Regions from separate parts of the Microbispora sp. H10885 genome, predicted to be linked through region 2. Evidence: predicted binding sites of a transcription regulator. Region 2 holds the regulator's gene; the other holds the start of a gene.
What was found. Region 2 encodes HrcA, which represses chaperone genes, less so after heat shock. Its sites were predicted from a motif close to TTGGCACTCTCNNNNNGAGAGTGCCAA; they were not measured.
Positions count from the first base shown of each region.

Region 1: the regulator HrcA is predicted to act here: its motif matches at 2,599-2,625, upstream of groL (chaperonin GroEL).

Region 1 is NZ_JABBWY010000008.1:21,681-26,982, reverse strand. It holds gene HHX37_RS21535 (GbsR/MarR family transcriptional regulator) at 72-770, shown strand; gene groL (chaperonin GroEL) at 869-2,491, opposite strand; gene HHX37_RS21525 (cold-shock protein) at 2,776-2,976, opposite strand; gene HHX37_RS21520 (MoaD/ThiS family protein) at 3,233-3,508, opposite strand; gene thrC (threonine synthase) at 3,554-4,822, opposite strand; SAM riboswitch class I at 4,837-4,976, opposite strand; gene HHX37_RS21510 (RNA polymerase sigma factor) at 5,073-5,302, opposite strand, start outside.
Region 2 is NZ_JABBWY010000007.1:245,418-250,719, forward strand. It holds gene hemW (radical SAM family heme chaperone HemW) at 1-257, shown strand, start outside; gene HHX37_RS20100 (DUF3097 domain-containing protein) at 271-1,086, opposite strand; gene hrcA (heat-inducible transcriptional repressor HrcA) at 1,263-2,276, shown strand; gene dnaJ (molecular chaperone DnaJ) at 2,277-3,413, shown strand; gene HHX37_RS20115 (16S rRNA (uracil(1498)-N(3))-methyltransferase) at 3,418-4,152, shown strand; gene HHX37_RS20120 (hypothetical protein) at 4,178-4,855, opposite strand; gene HHX37_RS20125 (SigE family RNA polymerase sigma factor) at 4,852-5,302, opposite strand, start outside.

The sequences.
Region 1 (5,302 bases), on a different contig from region 2:
GGTGAATGCATACTGTGCGGCGGGTGTGCGGGCGCGGAGCCGCGCATGCCGGCAGACAGGAGACGATTGCCGTGCCCGGAGGCAGACTCACCAACGAGGACCGTCAGCACATCGCCGCGGGGCTGGCCGAGGGACTCGGATACGCGGAGATCGGCCGGCGGCTGGGACGCCCCGCCTCGACCATCATGCGGGAGGTCACCCGGAACGGCGGACCGGACGATTACGGGGCAGACCGGGCGCACGAGGCCACGCGGCACCGGGCGCGCCGCCACAGGCAGGCACAGCCGCCGACGCCGCCGGTCCCCGACGGCGGCCATGGGCGTGATCCCCAGGCGGTGCGGGACTTCACGGAGTCCTTCACCGCTCTCCTCGTGGAGCAGGGGCTGCCCCGGATGGAGGCCAGGGTGCTGACCTGCCTGTACGTCACCGATTCCGGCGCTCTCACCGCCGCCGACCTGGTTGAGCGGCTTCGCGTCAGCCCGGCGTCGGTCTCGCACGCCGTCGCCTTCCTCGAACAGCAGGGAATGCTCAGGCGGGAGCGGGTTCCCGGCGCGCGGCGTGAACGCTATGTCATCGACGACGAGATCTGGGTGCGGTCCATCCTCGCCTCTCTGCGGATGAACGAGGCCCTGGCGGCCGCGTCACGGCGCGGAGCCGAGATTCTCGGGGCCACGACCCCGGCGGGCGCCCGCTTCGGGTCCTCCGCCGAACTTCTCGCCCTCGTGAGCGAGGCCTTCCGGCAGGTCCTGAAACAGTGGCGGCAGGGCTGACCGCCTGGCGCTCATGCACTGGGGAGACCGGGCGCAAGGGAAAAGGGCGGCTCCCCCGAGGGGGAACCGCCCTTCCTGGTGAAGCGGGAGAGCAGGACTCAGAAGTCCATGTCGCCGCCGCCGGGCATGGCGGGGGCCTTCTCCTTCTCGGGCTTCTCGGCGATGACGGCCTCGGTCGTGAGGAACAGGGCCGCGATGGACGCCGCGTTCTGCAGCGCCGAGCGGGTGACCTTGGCCGGGTCGATGATGCCCGACTCGAACATGTTGACGTACTCGCCGGACGCGGCGTTGAGGCCCTCGCCCGCGGGCAGGTTGCGGACCTTCTCCACCACGACGCCGCCCTCGAGGCCGGCGTTGACGGCGATCTGCTTCAGCGGCTCCTCGAGCGCCTTGCGGACGATCGCCGCGCCGGTCGCCTCGTCGCCGTTGACCTCCAGCTTGTCGAACGCGTTGGCGCCGGCCTGCAGCAGGGCCACGCCACCGCCGGGGACGATGCCCTCCTCGACCGCGGCCTTGGCGTTGCGGACGGCGTCCTCGATGCGGTGCTTGCGCTCCTTGAGCTCGACCTCGGTCGCCGCGCCGGCCTTGATGACGGCGACGCCGCCGGCCAGCTTGGCGAGACGCTCCTGGAGCTTCTCGCGGTCGTAGTCGGAGTCGGTGCGGTCGATCTCGGCGCGGATCTCGTTCACGCGGCCGGAGATCTGCTCGGCGTCACCGGCGCCGTCGACGATCGTGGTCTCGTCCTTGGTGACGACGATCTTGCGGGCGCGGCCGAGCAGGTCGAGGGTGGCGTTCTCCAGCTTGAGACCGACCTCCTCGGAGATGACCTGGCCGCCGGTCAGGATCGCGATGTCCTGCAGCATGGCCTTGCGGCGGTCGCCGAAGCCGGGGGCCTTGACGGCCACGGACTTGAACAGGCCACGGATCTTGTTGACGACCAGGGTCGCCAGGGCCTCGCCCTCGACGTCCTCGGCGAGGAGGACCAGCGGCTTGCCGGACTGCACGACCTTGTCGAGCAGCGGCAGCAGGTCCTTGTTCGCCGAGATCTTCTGGTTGGCGATGAGGATGTAGGCGTCCTCGAAGACCGCCTCCATGCGCTCGGGGTCGGTCACGAAGTAGCCGGACACGTAGCCCTTGTCGAAGCGCATGCCCTCGGTGAGCTCCAGCTCCAGACCGAAGGTGTTGCTCTCCTCGACGGTGATGACGCCTTCCTTGCCCACCTTGTCCATCGCCTCGGCGATGAGCGCGCCGATCTCCGGGTCGGCGGCGGAGATGGAGGCCGTGGAGGCGATCTGCTCCTTGGTCTCCACGTCCTTGGCGAGCTTCGACAGCTCCTCGCTGACGCGCTCGACGGCGGCCTCGATGCCCTTCTTCAGCGACATCGGGTTGGCGCCGGCGGCGACGTTGCGCAGACCCTCGCGGACCAGCGCCTGGGCGAGCACGGTGGCCGTCGTCGTGCCGTCACCGGCGACGTCGTCGGTCTTCTTCGCGACTTCCTTGACCAGCTCGGCGCCGATCTTCTCCCACGGGTCCTCGAGCTCGATCTCCTTGGCGATGGAGACACCGTCGTTGGTGATCGTGGGGGCGCCCCACTTCTTCTCCAGCACGACGTTGCGGCCCTTGGGGCCGAGGGTCACCTTCACGGCGTCGGCGAGCTGGTTCATACCGCGCTCGAGACCGCGCCGGGCGTCCTCGTCAAACGCGATCATCTTGGCTGCCATTAGGCTAGACCTCCCAGTAGCAGGGTGTCTTCAACGGACCGAGCCGACGCCCGCGACGGCGTGGACCCGCTATCCCTGCGCGAGCCCCATCGCCCCGATCCCGGTTGTTGTCACTCTCGACCTCAGAGTGCCAAACAAGTATTTAGCACTCTACCCCCGAGAGTGCAAGCGGAAGCCACTCTGACCAGCTTGGACGAGGTTCCCGAACACCCGGACGAGCCCGGACGAGCCGAAGGCCCGGCCCGCGGAACGCGGACCGGGCCTCCAATGGTCGCTTGACGGGATCAGACGGCCCGTACGGCCTCCGCCTGCGGGCCCTTCTGCCCCTGCGTGATGTCGAACTCAACCCGCTGACCCTGCTCGAGGGCCTTGTAGCCGTCCATCATGATTGCCGAGTAATGGACGAACACGTCCTTCCCACCGTCTACCGCGATGAAGCCGTAGCCCTTGTCCGCGTTAAACCATTTGACGGTGCCCTGCGCCACTTCCGACTCCTCTTGCTGGGCTGGGGACCACACCCAAGAAGCCCCCGGTTTTGTCGATCGTCTTCGACCATACCCGTGTCAAGGCGTAGAACAACAGAGTCAATCCGCAAACTACTACGGCGCGTTCGCTCAAAGCGGTACAGACGATTATTCACTTTTCTACCGAAAGGTTGAGAGCTTCACCATTCGCTGTGGCGACATCTCACTTCCCCGGCGAGAGAAGTGCATGTCAGGTGCCCGGCGGCGGTGTCGCGGCTCAGCCCCCGGCGACGGCGGGGATGACCGAAATCTGTACCCCCTCCGGCGTGGCGGTGTCCAGCCCATCGGCGAAACGGACGTCCTCTTCTCCGACATAGACGTTGACAAAACGCCGGATCTTGCCCGTCTCATCCAGGATTCGACCTCCGATGCCCGGATAGTCCGCATCCAGCTTCTGCAGGACCTCACGGAGCGTTCCCCCCTCCCCGCTTACCTCCGCGACGCCGTTGGTGTACGTCCGCAGAATCGTCGGAATCCGCACGGAAACGCTCATTGTTCACTCGCTTTCGTTGCTGCCGATGGGCCTGTGATAACGCTTTCAGTTGGCGAATGCCGCACGGAAGGCGTCGAGGGAGGGACGGATGACCGCGGTTGGACGGGCCTGCTCGGCCACCGCGTCAAGTGTCTTGAGACCGTCGCCGGTGTTCAGCACCACGGTTTCGGCCTCGGGGTCGAGGCGGCCCTCGCGCACGAGCTTGCGCAGCACGCCGACCGTGACGCCGCCCGCGGTCTCGGCGAAGATGCCCTCGGTCCGGGCCAGCAGGCGGATCGCCTCGACCACCTCGCCGTCGTTCACGTCCTCCACCGCGCCGCCCGTACGGCGGGCGATGTCGAGCACGTACGGCCCGTCCGCCGGGTTGCCGATGGCCAGCGACTTGGCGATGGTGTCCGGCTTGACCGGCTGCACCACGTCCTGCCCGGCCTTGAACGCGCGGGAGACCGGCGAGCAGCCCTCGGCCTGTGCGCCGAAGATCCGGTACGGCCGCTCCTCGACCAGGCCGAGCTTGATCAGCTCGCGGAAGCCCTTGTCGATCTTCGTGAGCTGCGAGCCGGAGGCCACCGGGACGACGATCTGCTCGGGCAGCCGCCAGCCGAGCTGCTCGGCGATCTCGTACGCCAGCGTCTTGGAGCCCTCGGCGTAGAAGGGCCGGAGGTTGACGTTGACGAAGCCCCACTTCTCGCCCAGCTCGTCGCCGATGAGCTCGGAGCAGAAGCGGTTGACCTCGTCGTAGTTGCCGTCGATGGCGACCAGGCGGCCGCCGTACACGGCGGCCATGGTGACCTTGGCCGGCTCCAGGTCGGCGGGGATGAACACGCAGGAGTCCAGCCCGGCCCGGGCGGCGGCCGCGCTCACCGCGCCGGCGAGGTTGCCGGTGGACGAGCACGAGAGGGTGTGGAAGCCGAAGGTGCGCGCGGCCTCCAGCGCGATCGCGACGACCCGGTCCTTGAAGGAGTGGGTCGGGTTGCCGGAGTCGTCCTTGACGTGCAGCGACCGCAGCCCCAGCTCGGCCGCCAGCCGGTCGGCCCGCACGAGCTTGGTCCAGCCGGGCTGCAGGTTGGGCTTGTCCGCCACCCCGGCGGGGACGGGAAGCAGGGAGCGGTACCGCCAGATGTTCGCCGGGCCCGCCGCGATGTCCTCCCGGCGGACCTCTCCGAAGTCGTACGCCACCTCAAGGGGGCCGAAACACTCCGTACAGGCGAAGACCGGGCCGAGGTCGTAGTGGGCGCCGCACTCGCGGCAGGACAGACCGGTGGCGGGGCCGAAGTCGGTGGCGGTGGTGGGGGTCGCGGTGCTGATGTGCGCCATGAAGCGAGGCCTTTCCCTCATCTTCGCTCGCGACCGCCCTGGCCGCGAGCCGGAATTGGCACCTGTCCCGGCCGGGCCTCGTGGGCACGAGTTCGACACCGGGGAGGTTGCCGGGGCTTCGCAGGGCCGGTCCCTCCACCCCTCTGGATGAGCATCTTCAGTTGTGGAACCTTCGAAAAAGGTCCTCCAGCACTGTACCCCGGCGTCCCCTGTGTCCGTTCCGCCGTCTCGGATGGCGAGACGGTTTGTATCAGCCGTAGGCCTCGCCGAGCGCGCTCTGCACGTACTTGCGCGCCTGGTGTATCCGGGACTTGACGGTGCCGAGGGGAATGCCGAGCTGGTCGGCGACCTGGGAGTAGTCGAGCTGGCAGATGTCGCGCAGCACGAGCGCCTGGGCGAGGTCGGGCCGCTCGGCCTCCAGCGCCTCCATCGCGTCGAGCAGGTCGAGCCGCGACCCCGCGATGACGCTCACCCGCCGCG
Region 2 (5,302 bases):
TGGCGGACCGGACCTCCCCGGCGCACGCCCGGGAGGTGCTGACGGCGGAGGACAGGGCCGTCGAGCGCGTCATGCTGGAGCTGCGCCTCGCCTCGGGCTTCCCGCTCGCCGACCTCGCCCCCGAGGCGCGTACGGCCTGCGCGCGGGCGCTGGGGGACGGGCTGCTGGAGACCGAGGCGTTCAAGGCGGGCCGGGCCGTCCTCACGCTGCGCGGCCGGCTCCTCGCCGACGCCGTCGTACGCGACCTGACCCCATGATCCGTCTGACCCCTCAGTCCGGCTGATCAGGGGCGGTGACGAAGTCGATGAGTTCCTCGACGCGCCCGAGCAGCTCGGGCTCCAGGTCGGCGTAGGTCGTGACCCGGCCGAGGATGTGCCGCCACGCCTCCTGGGGGTCCATCCGCCAGCCCAGCGCGGCGATCACGCCCTCCTTCCAGGGCACGCCGCGCGGCACGTCCGGCCACGCCTGGATGCCGAGTGCCCGGGGCTTGACCGCCTGCCAGATGTCCACGAAGGGGTGCCCCACGACGAGCACGTCCGCGCCGGAGACCTGGGCCGCGATGCGGCTCTCCTTGGAACCGGGCACCAGGTGGTCGACGAGCACGCCCAGCCGCCTGCCCGGCTCCGGGCCGAACTCCCCGACGATCGCGGGCAGGTCGTCGACGCCCTCCAGGAACTCGACGACGACCCCCTCGACGCGCAGGTCGTGTCCCCAGATCTTCTCGACCAGCGCGGCGTCGTGGACGCCCTCGACGTAGATGCGGCTCTCCTTGGCGACCTGGGCGCGCAGCCCCTCGACCGCGATCGACCCGGAGGCGCTCCGCAGCGGGCCGGACGGCCGGGCCTGGGGACGGACCAGCGTCACCGGCCTGCCGTCGAGGAGGAACCCGGCGGGGGTCAGCGGGAACACCCGCCGCCGCCCGAAGCGGTCCTCCAGCGTCACGGCCTCCTTGTCGCAGTCCACCACCGCGCCGCAGAAACGGCCCTCGGCGTCCTCGACCACGAGGTCGGGCTCGGCCGGGATCTCGGGGATCTGCCCCCGCCGTGGCCGCCGCCAGTCTCCGGAAAGCACGTCCCGCCCGTACATGCGGGGAACGCTAGCAAATCCCGGGCCGCCGGCCCGCCGGTTGCGCCCGGATTCACGGCGTGTTGCCCCTGATCGTCTGCTCGTTATCGCACGCCGAGCGGTGGTAGCCGTACACTTGGCACTCGGGAACACAGAGTGCCAGAGTCGGTGTTTCCAGGGCACAGGGAGGTGACACATTGCTCGACGACCGCAAGCTCGCCGTCCTGCGCGCCATCGTCGAGGACTACGTGTCCACCAACGAGCCGGTGGGGTCCAAGGCCCTGGCGGACAGGCACAACCTCGGCGTCTCCCCGGCGACCATCCGCAACGACATGGCGGCGCTGGAGGAGCAGGGCTACATCACGCAGCCGCACACCAGCGCCGGGCGGGTCCCGACCGACAAGGGATACCGCCTGTTCGTGGACCGGCTGTCGCAGATCAAGCCGTTGTCGGGGGCGGAGCGCAGGGCCATCGAGACGTTCCTCGCCGGGGCGGTCGACCTCGACGAGATCGTCATGCGCACGGTGCGGCTGCTCGCGCAGCTCACCCGGCAGGTGGCCGTCGTGCAGTATCCCTCGCTCACCAGGTCGTCGGTCCGCCACGTGGAGATCGTCCCGCTGGCGGAGCGCCGGGTCATGCTGGTGCTGATCACGAACACCGGGCGGGTCGAGCAGCGGGTGGTCGATCTGCCCGAGGCGCTCGCCGAGGACCGGATCGCGAACCTGCGCTCCGTGCTGAACGGCTGCCTCGACGGGTGCTGGCTCTCTCAGGTGCCCGAGACCGTGGCCGGCATCCCCGAACGGCTGCCGCCGGAGGAGAGGCCGGTGGTGGCGACCATCATGTCCGTGCTCCTGGAGACGCTCGTCGAGCGGCACGAGGAGAAGATCGTCTTCGGCGGTACGGCCAATCTGGCGGGCGCCGACTTCAGCGTCGGCCTGCGTGACGTGCTTGAGGCGCTGGAGGAGCAGGTCGTGCTCATGCGCCTGCTGGGCGAGACCGGCGGGCTGTCCGAACTCACCGTCAGAATCGGATCCGAGAATCCCTACAGCGGGCTGCGCGGCACCTCTATCGTGGCCGCCGGATACGGTTCGGGCGACAAGGAACTGGCCCGGCTTGGAGTGCTGGGCCCGACACGAATGGACTATCCGGTGACGATGGGTGCGGTGCGCGCGGTGGCGCGGTACGTGGGCCAGATCCTGGCGGGGTCATAAGTGTCCAACGACTACTACGCGACCCTTGGCGTCCGGCGCGACGCCAGCCAGGAAGAGATCAAGAAGGCGTATCGCCGTCTTGCCCGTGAGCTGCATCCGGACGTCAACCCCGATCCGGAGACCCAGGAGCGGTTCAAGGAGATCAACCAGGCGTACGAGGTGCTGTCCGACGCGGGCAAGCGCCGCATGTACGACATGGGCGCCGATCCGTTCGCGAGTGGCGGCGGGCCGGCCGGGGCGGGCGGCTTCGGCGGGGGCTTCCCGTTCAGCGACATCATGGACGCCTTCTTCGGTTCCGCCGGCGCCGCGAGGGGTCCCCGCTCGCGTGCCCGCCGCGGCCGCAACGCCACCATCCGGGTCGAACTGGACCTGGCGGAGTCCGCCTTCGGCACCACCCGGGAGATCGTGGTCGACACCGCCGTGGTCTGCGACGTCTGCCAGGGCTCCGGGGCGGCGTCCGGCACCCACCCCGACACCTGCGACATGTGTCACGGGCGCGGCGAGGTCTCCCAGGTCACCCGCTCGTTCCTGGGCCAGGTCATGACGTCGCGCCCCTGCCCCCAGTGCGGTGGGTACGGCAGCGTCATCCGGCACCCCTGCATGGAGTGCTCGGGCGAGGGACGGGTCAGGACCCGGCGCACGATCAAGGTGCGGATCCCGGCCGGCGTCGAGGACGGCACGCACATCCAGCTCGCGGGCGAGGGCGAGGTCGGGCCGGGCGGAGGCCCTCCGGGCGACCTGTTCCTGGAGATCGTCGAGCGGCCGCACCAGATCTTCGAACGCCGGGGCGACGACCTGCACTGCACCGTCCAGATCCCGATGACCGCCGCCGCGCTCGGCACCGTCCTGTCGATCGACACCCTCGACGGCGCGGAGGCCATCGACGTCCGGCCCGGCACCCAGGCCGGTCAGGTCATCCCCCTGTACGGCAAGGGCATCCAGCGGCTCAACGAGACCGGCCGGGGCGACCTGCTGATCCACGTGAACGTCGAGACGCCGACCAAGCTCGACCCGCAGCAGGAGGAACTCCTGCGGGAGTTGTCGAAGCTGCGCGGGGAGGAACGGCCGCCCGGCAAGTTCTCCCCGGGCCAGCAGGGCTTCTTCTCCCGCCTGCGGGACGCCTTCAACGGCCGGTGAGGCCGTGAGCGTTCCCGTGTTCCTGTCGGAGGCGGCCGGTGAGACCGGGGACACGATCGTCCTCGACGGGCCCGAGGGGCGGCACGCCGCGTCGGTGCGCCGCCTGCGGGCGGGGGAGCGGGTCGACCTCACCGACGGCGCGGGCCGGGTGGCCGAGTGCACGGTGACGTCGGCCGGCAAGGACGCGCTGACCGCCGCGGTGCTGCGCCGCTACGAGGTGCCGCCCCCGCGGCCGAGGCTGGTGGTCGTGCAGGGGCTGCCCAAGGGCGACCGGGGCGAGCTCGCGGTCGAGATGATGACCGAGGCCGGGGTGGACGTGATCGTCCCCTGGGCCGCCGCCCGCTGCGTCACGCAGTGGAAGGGCGACCGGGCCGGCAAGTCGCTCGCGCGCTGGCGGAGCACGGCGCGCGAGGCGGCCAAGCAGGCCCGCCGCTTCCACCTGCCGGAGGTGACCGAGCAGGCCACGACCGCGCGGGTCTGCTCGCTCGTCTCGGCGGCGCCGCTCGCGGTCGTGCTGCACGAGGAGGCCGCCGAGCCGCTGAGCCGCCTCGCACTGCCGGACGTCCCCGGCGACATCGTGGTGATCGTCGGCCCGGAGGGCGGCGTCACCGACGAGGAGATCGCCGGGTTCCGAGCGGCGGGAGCCGTACCGGCCCTGCTCGGCCCCACCGTGCTGCGCACCTCGACGGCGGGCGTGGCCGCGGCGGCCGTCCTCCTGGCCCGCTGCGGCCGCTGGTGAGGACCGTGATCGCCGGGACAGGCGGTCAGGGGGTGGGGGTCTCGGCCGAGTAGGGCGTGGCCGTCTCCGTGGGCTGGGCGCTGGGAGTGGCCGAGGGCGTGGCGGTCGCCGTGGGCGGAGCCGACGAGGGGGCGGCGGTGTGCGTGGCCGGCGGCGGCGCGGGCTGCGTCGTCTGGACGGGCGGGCACGTCGCGGGCAGGGTCGGCGGGTCGGGGTCGACCACTCCGGCCCGTGCCGGGGGCGACGCGCAGGGGTCGGACGGCGACGGCGACGGCCTGGTGGCCGAGCCCGGACGGTGCGTCGGGGACGGGCTGGTCCGCCCGTGCGACGGGCTCGGGCTGGTGGTGACGATGATCACCACTCCGGGCCGCGAGGCGCTCCCGCCGGCGGGCGGGCGCGTCACGGTCGAGCTCTGCGGGTCCTCCTCGCGGGTGTCGCCCAGTTGCGCGATACCGGTGCGGTCGGCGACCTGCTCACGCAGGCCGGGGACGAGCATCACGACCGCGCCCGCCGCGAGGACGGCTCCGGCGGCCGCGGCGCCCACCCGCAGCCACAGCACGTTCCGCAGGCCGCGCAGGCCCCGCTGGTCGATGCGCCGGCGGATGATGTCGAGTCCTTCGGGAGACGGCACGACCGAGTCCGCCTCCGCGCGCAGGGCACGGCGGAGCGACTCGCCGTACTCGTCGTCGGGCGGGAAGGTCATGAGAACTGCTCCAGTGCCATGCGTAGTGCGGCCATGCCGCGGGCCGTGTGACTCTTCACCGCGCCCTTGCTGATGCCCATCGCGTGCGCGATCTCGGCCTCCGACAGGTCGCCGTAGTATCGCAGCACCAGCGCCTCGCGCTGCCGGGTGGGCAGGCCGCGGAGCGCCTCGATGACGGCCGAGCGTTCGAGCTCGCCGATCGCGCCGTTCTCGGCGCTCGGGGCGTCCGGCAGGCCCTTCGGGGCGTACTTCTCGACGACCGCGCGGTGCCGCAGCACCGAACGCGAGCGGTTCACGACCGATTGGCGAAGGTAGGCCAGTGCCTTGTCGGTGTCCCTCAGGCGCCGCCACGCTCCATGCAGAGCGACGAAGGCGTCCTGAACGACCTCTTCCGCGCTGGCCACGTCACGGACCAGCAGCACCGCGAGACGCACCAGTGACCGATAG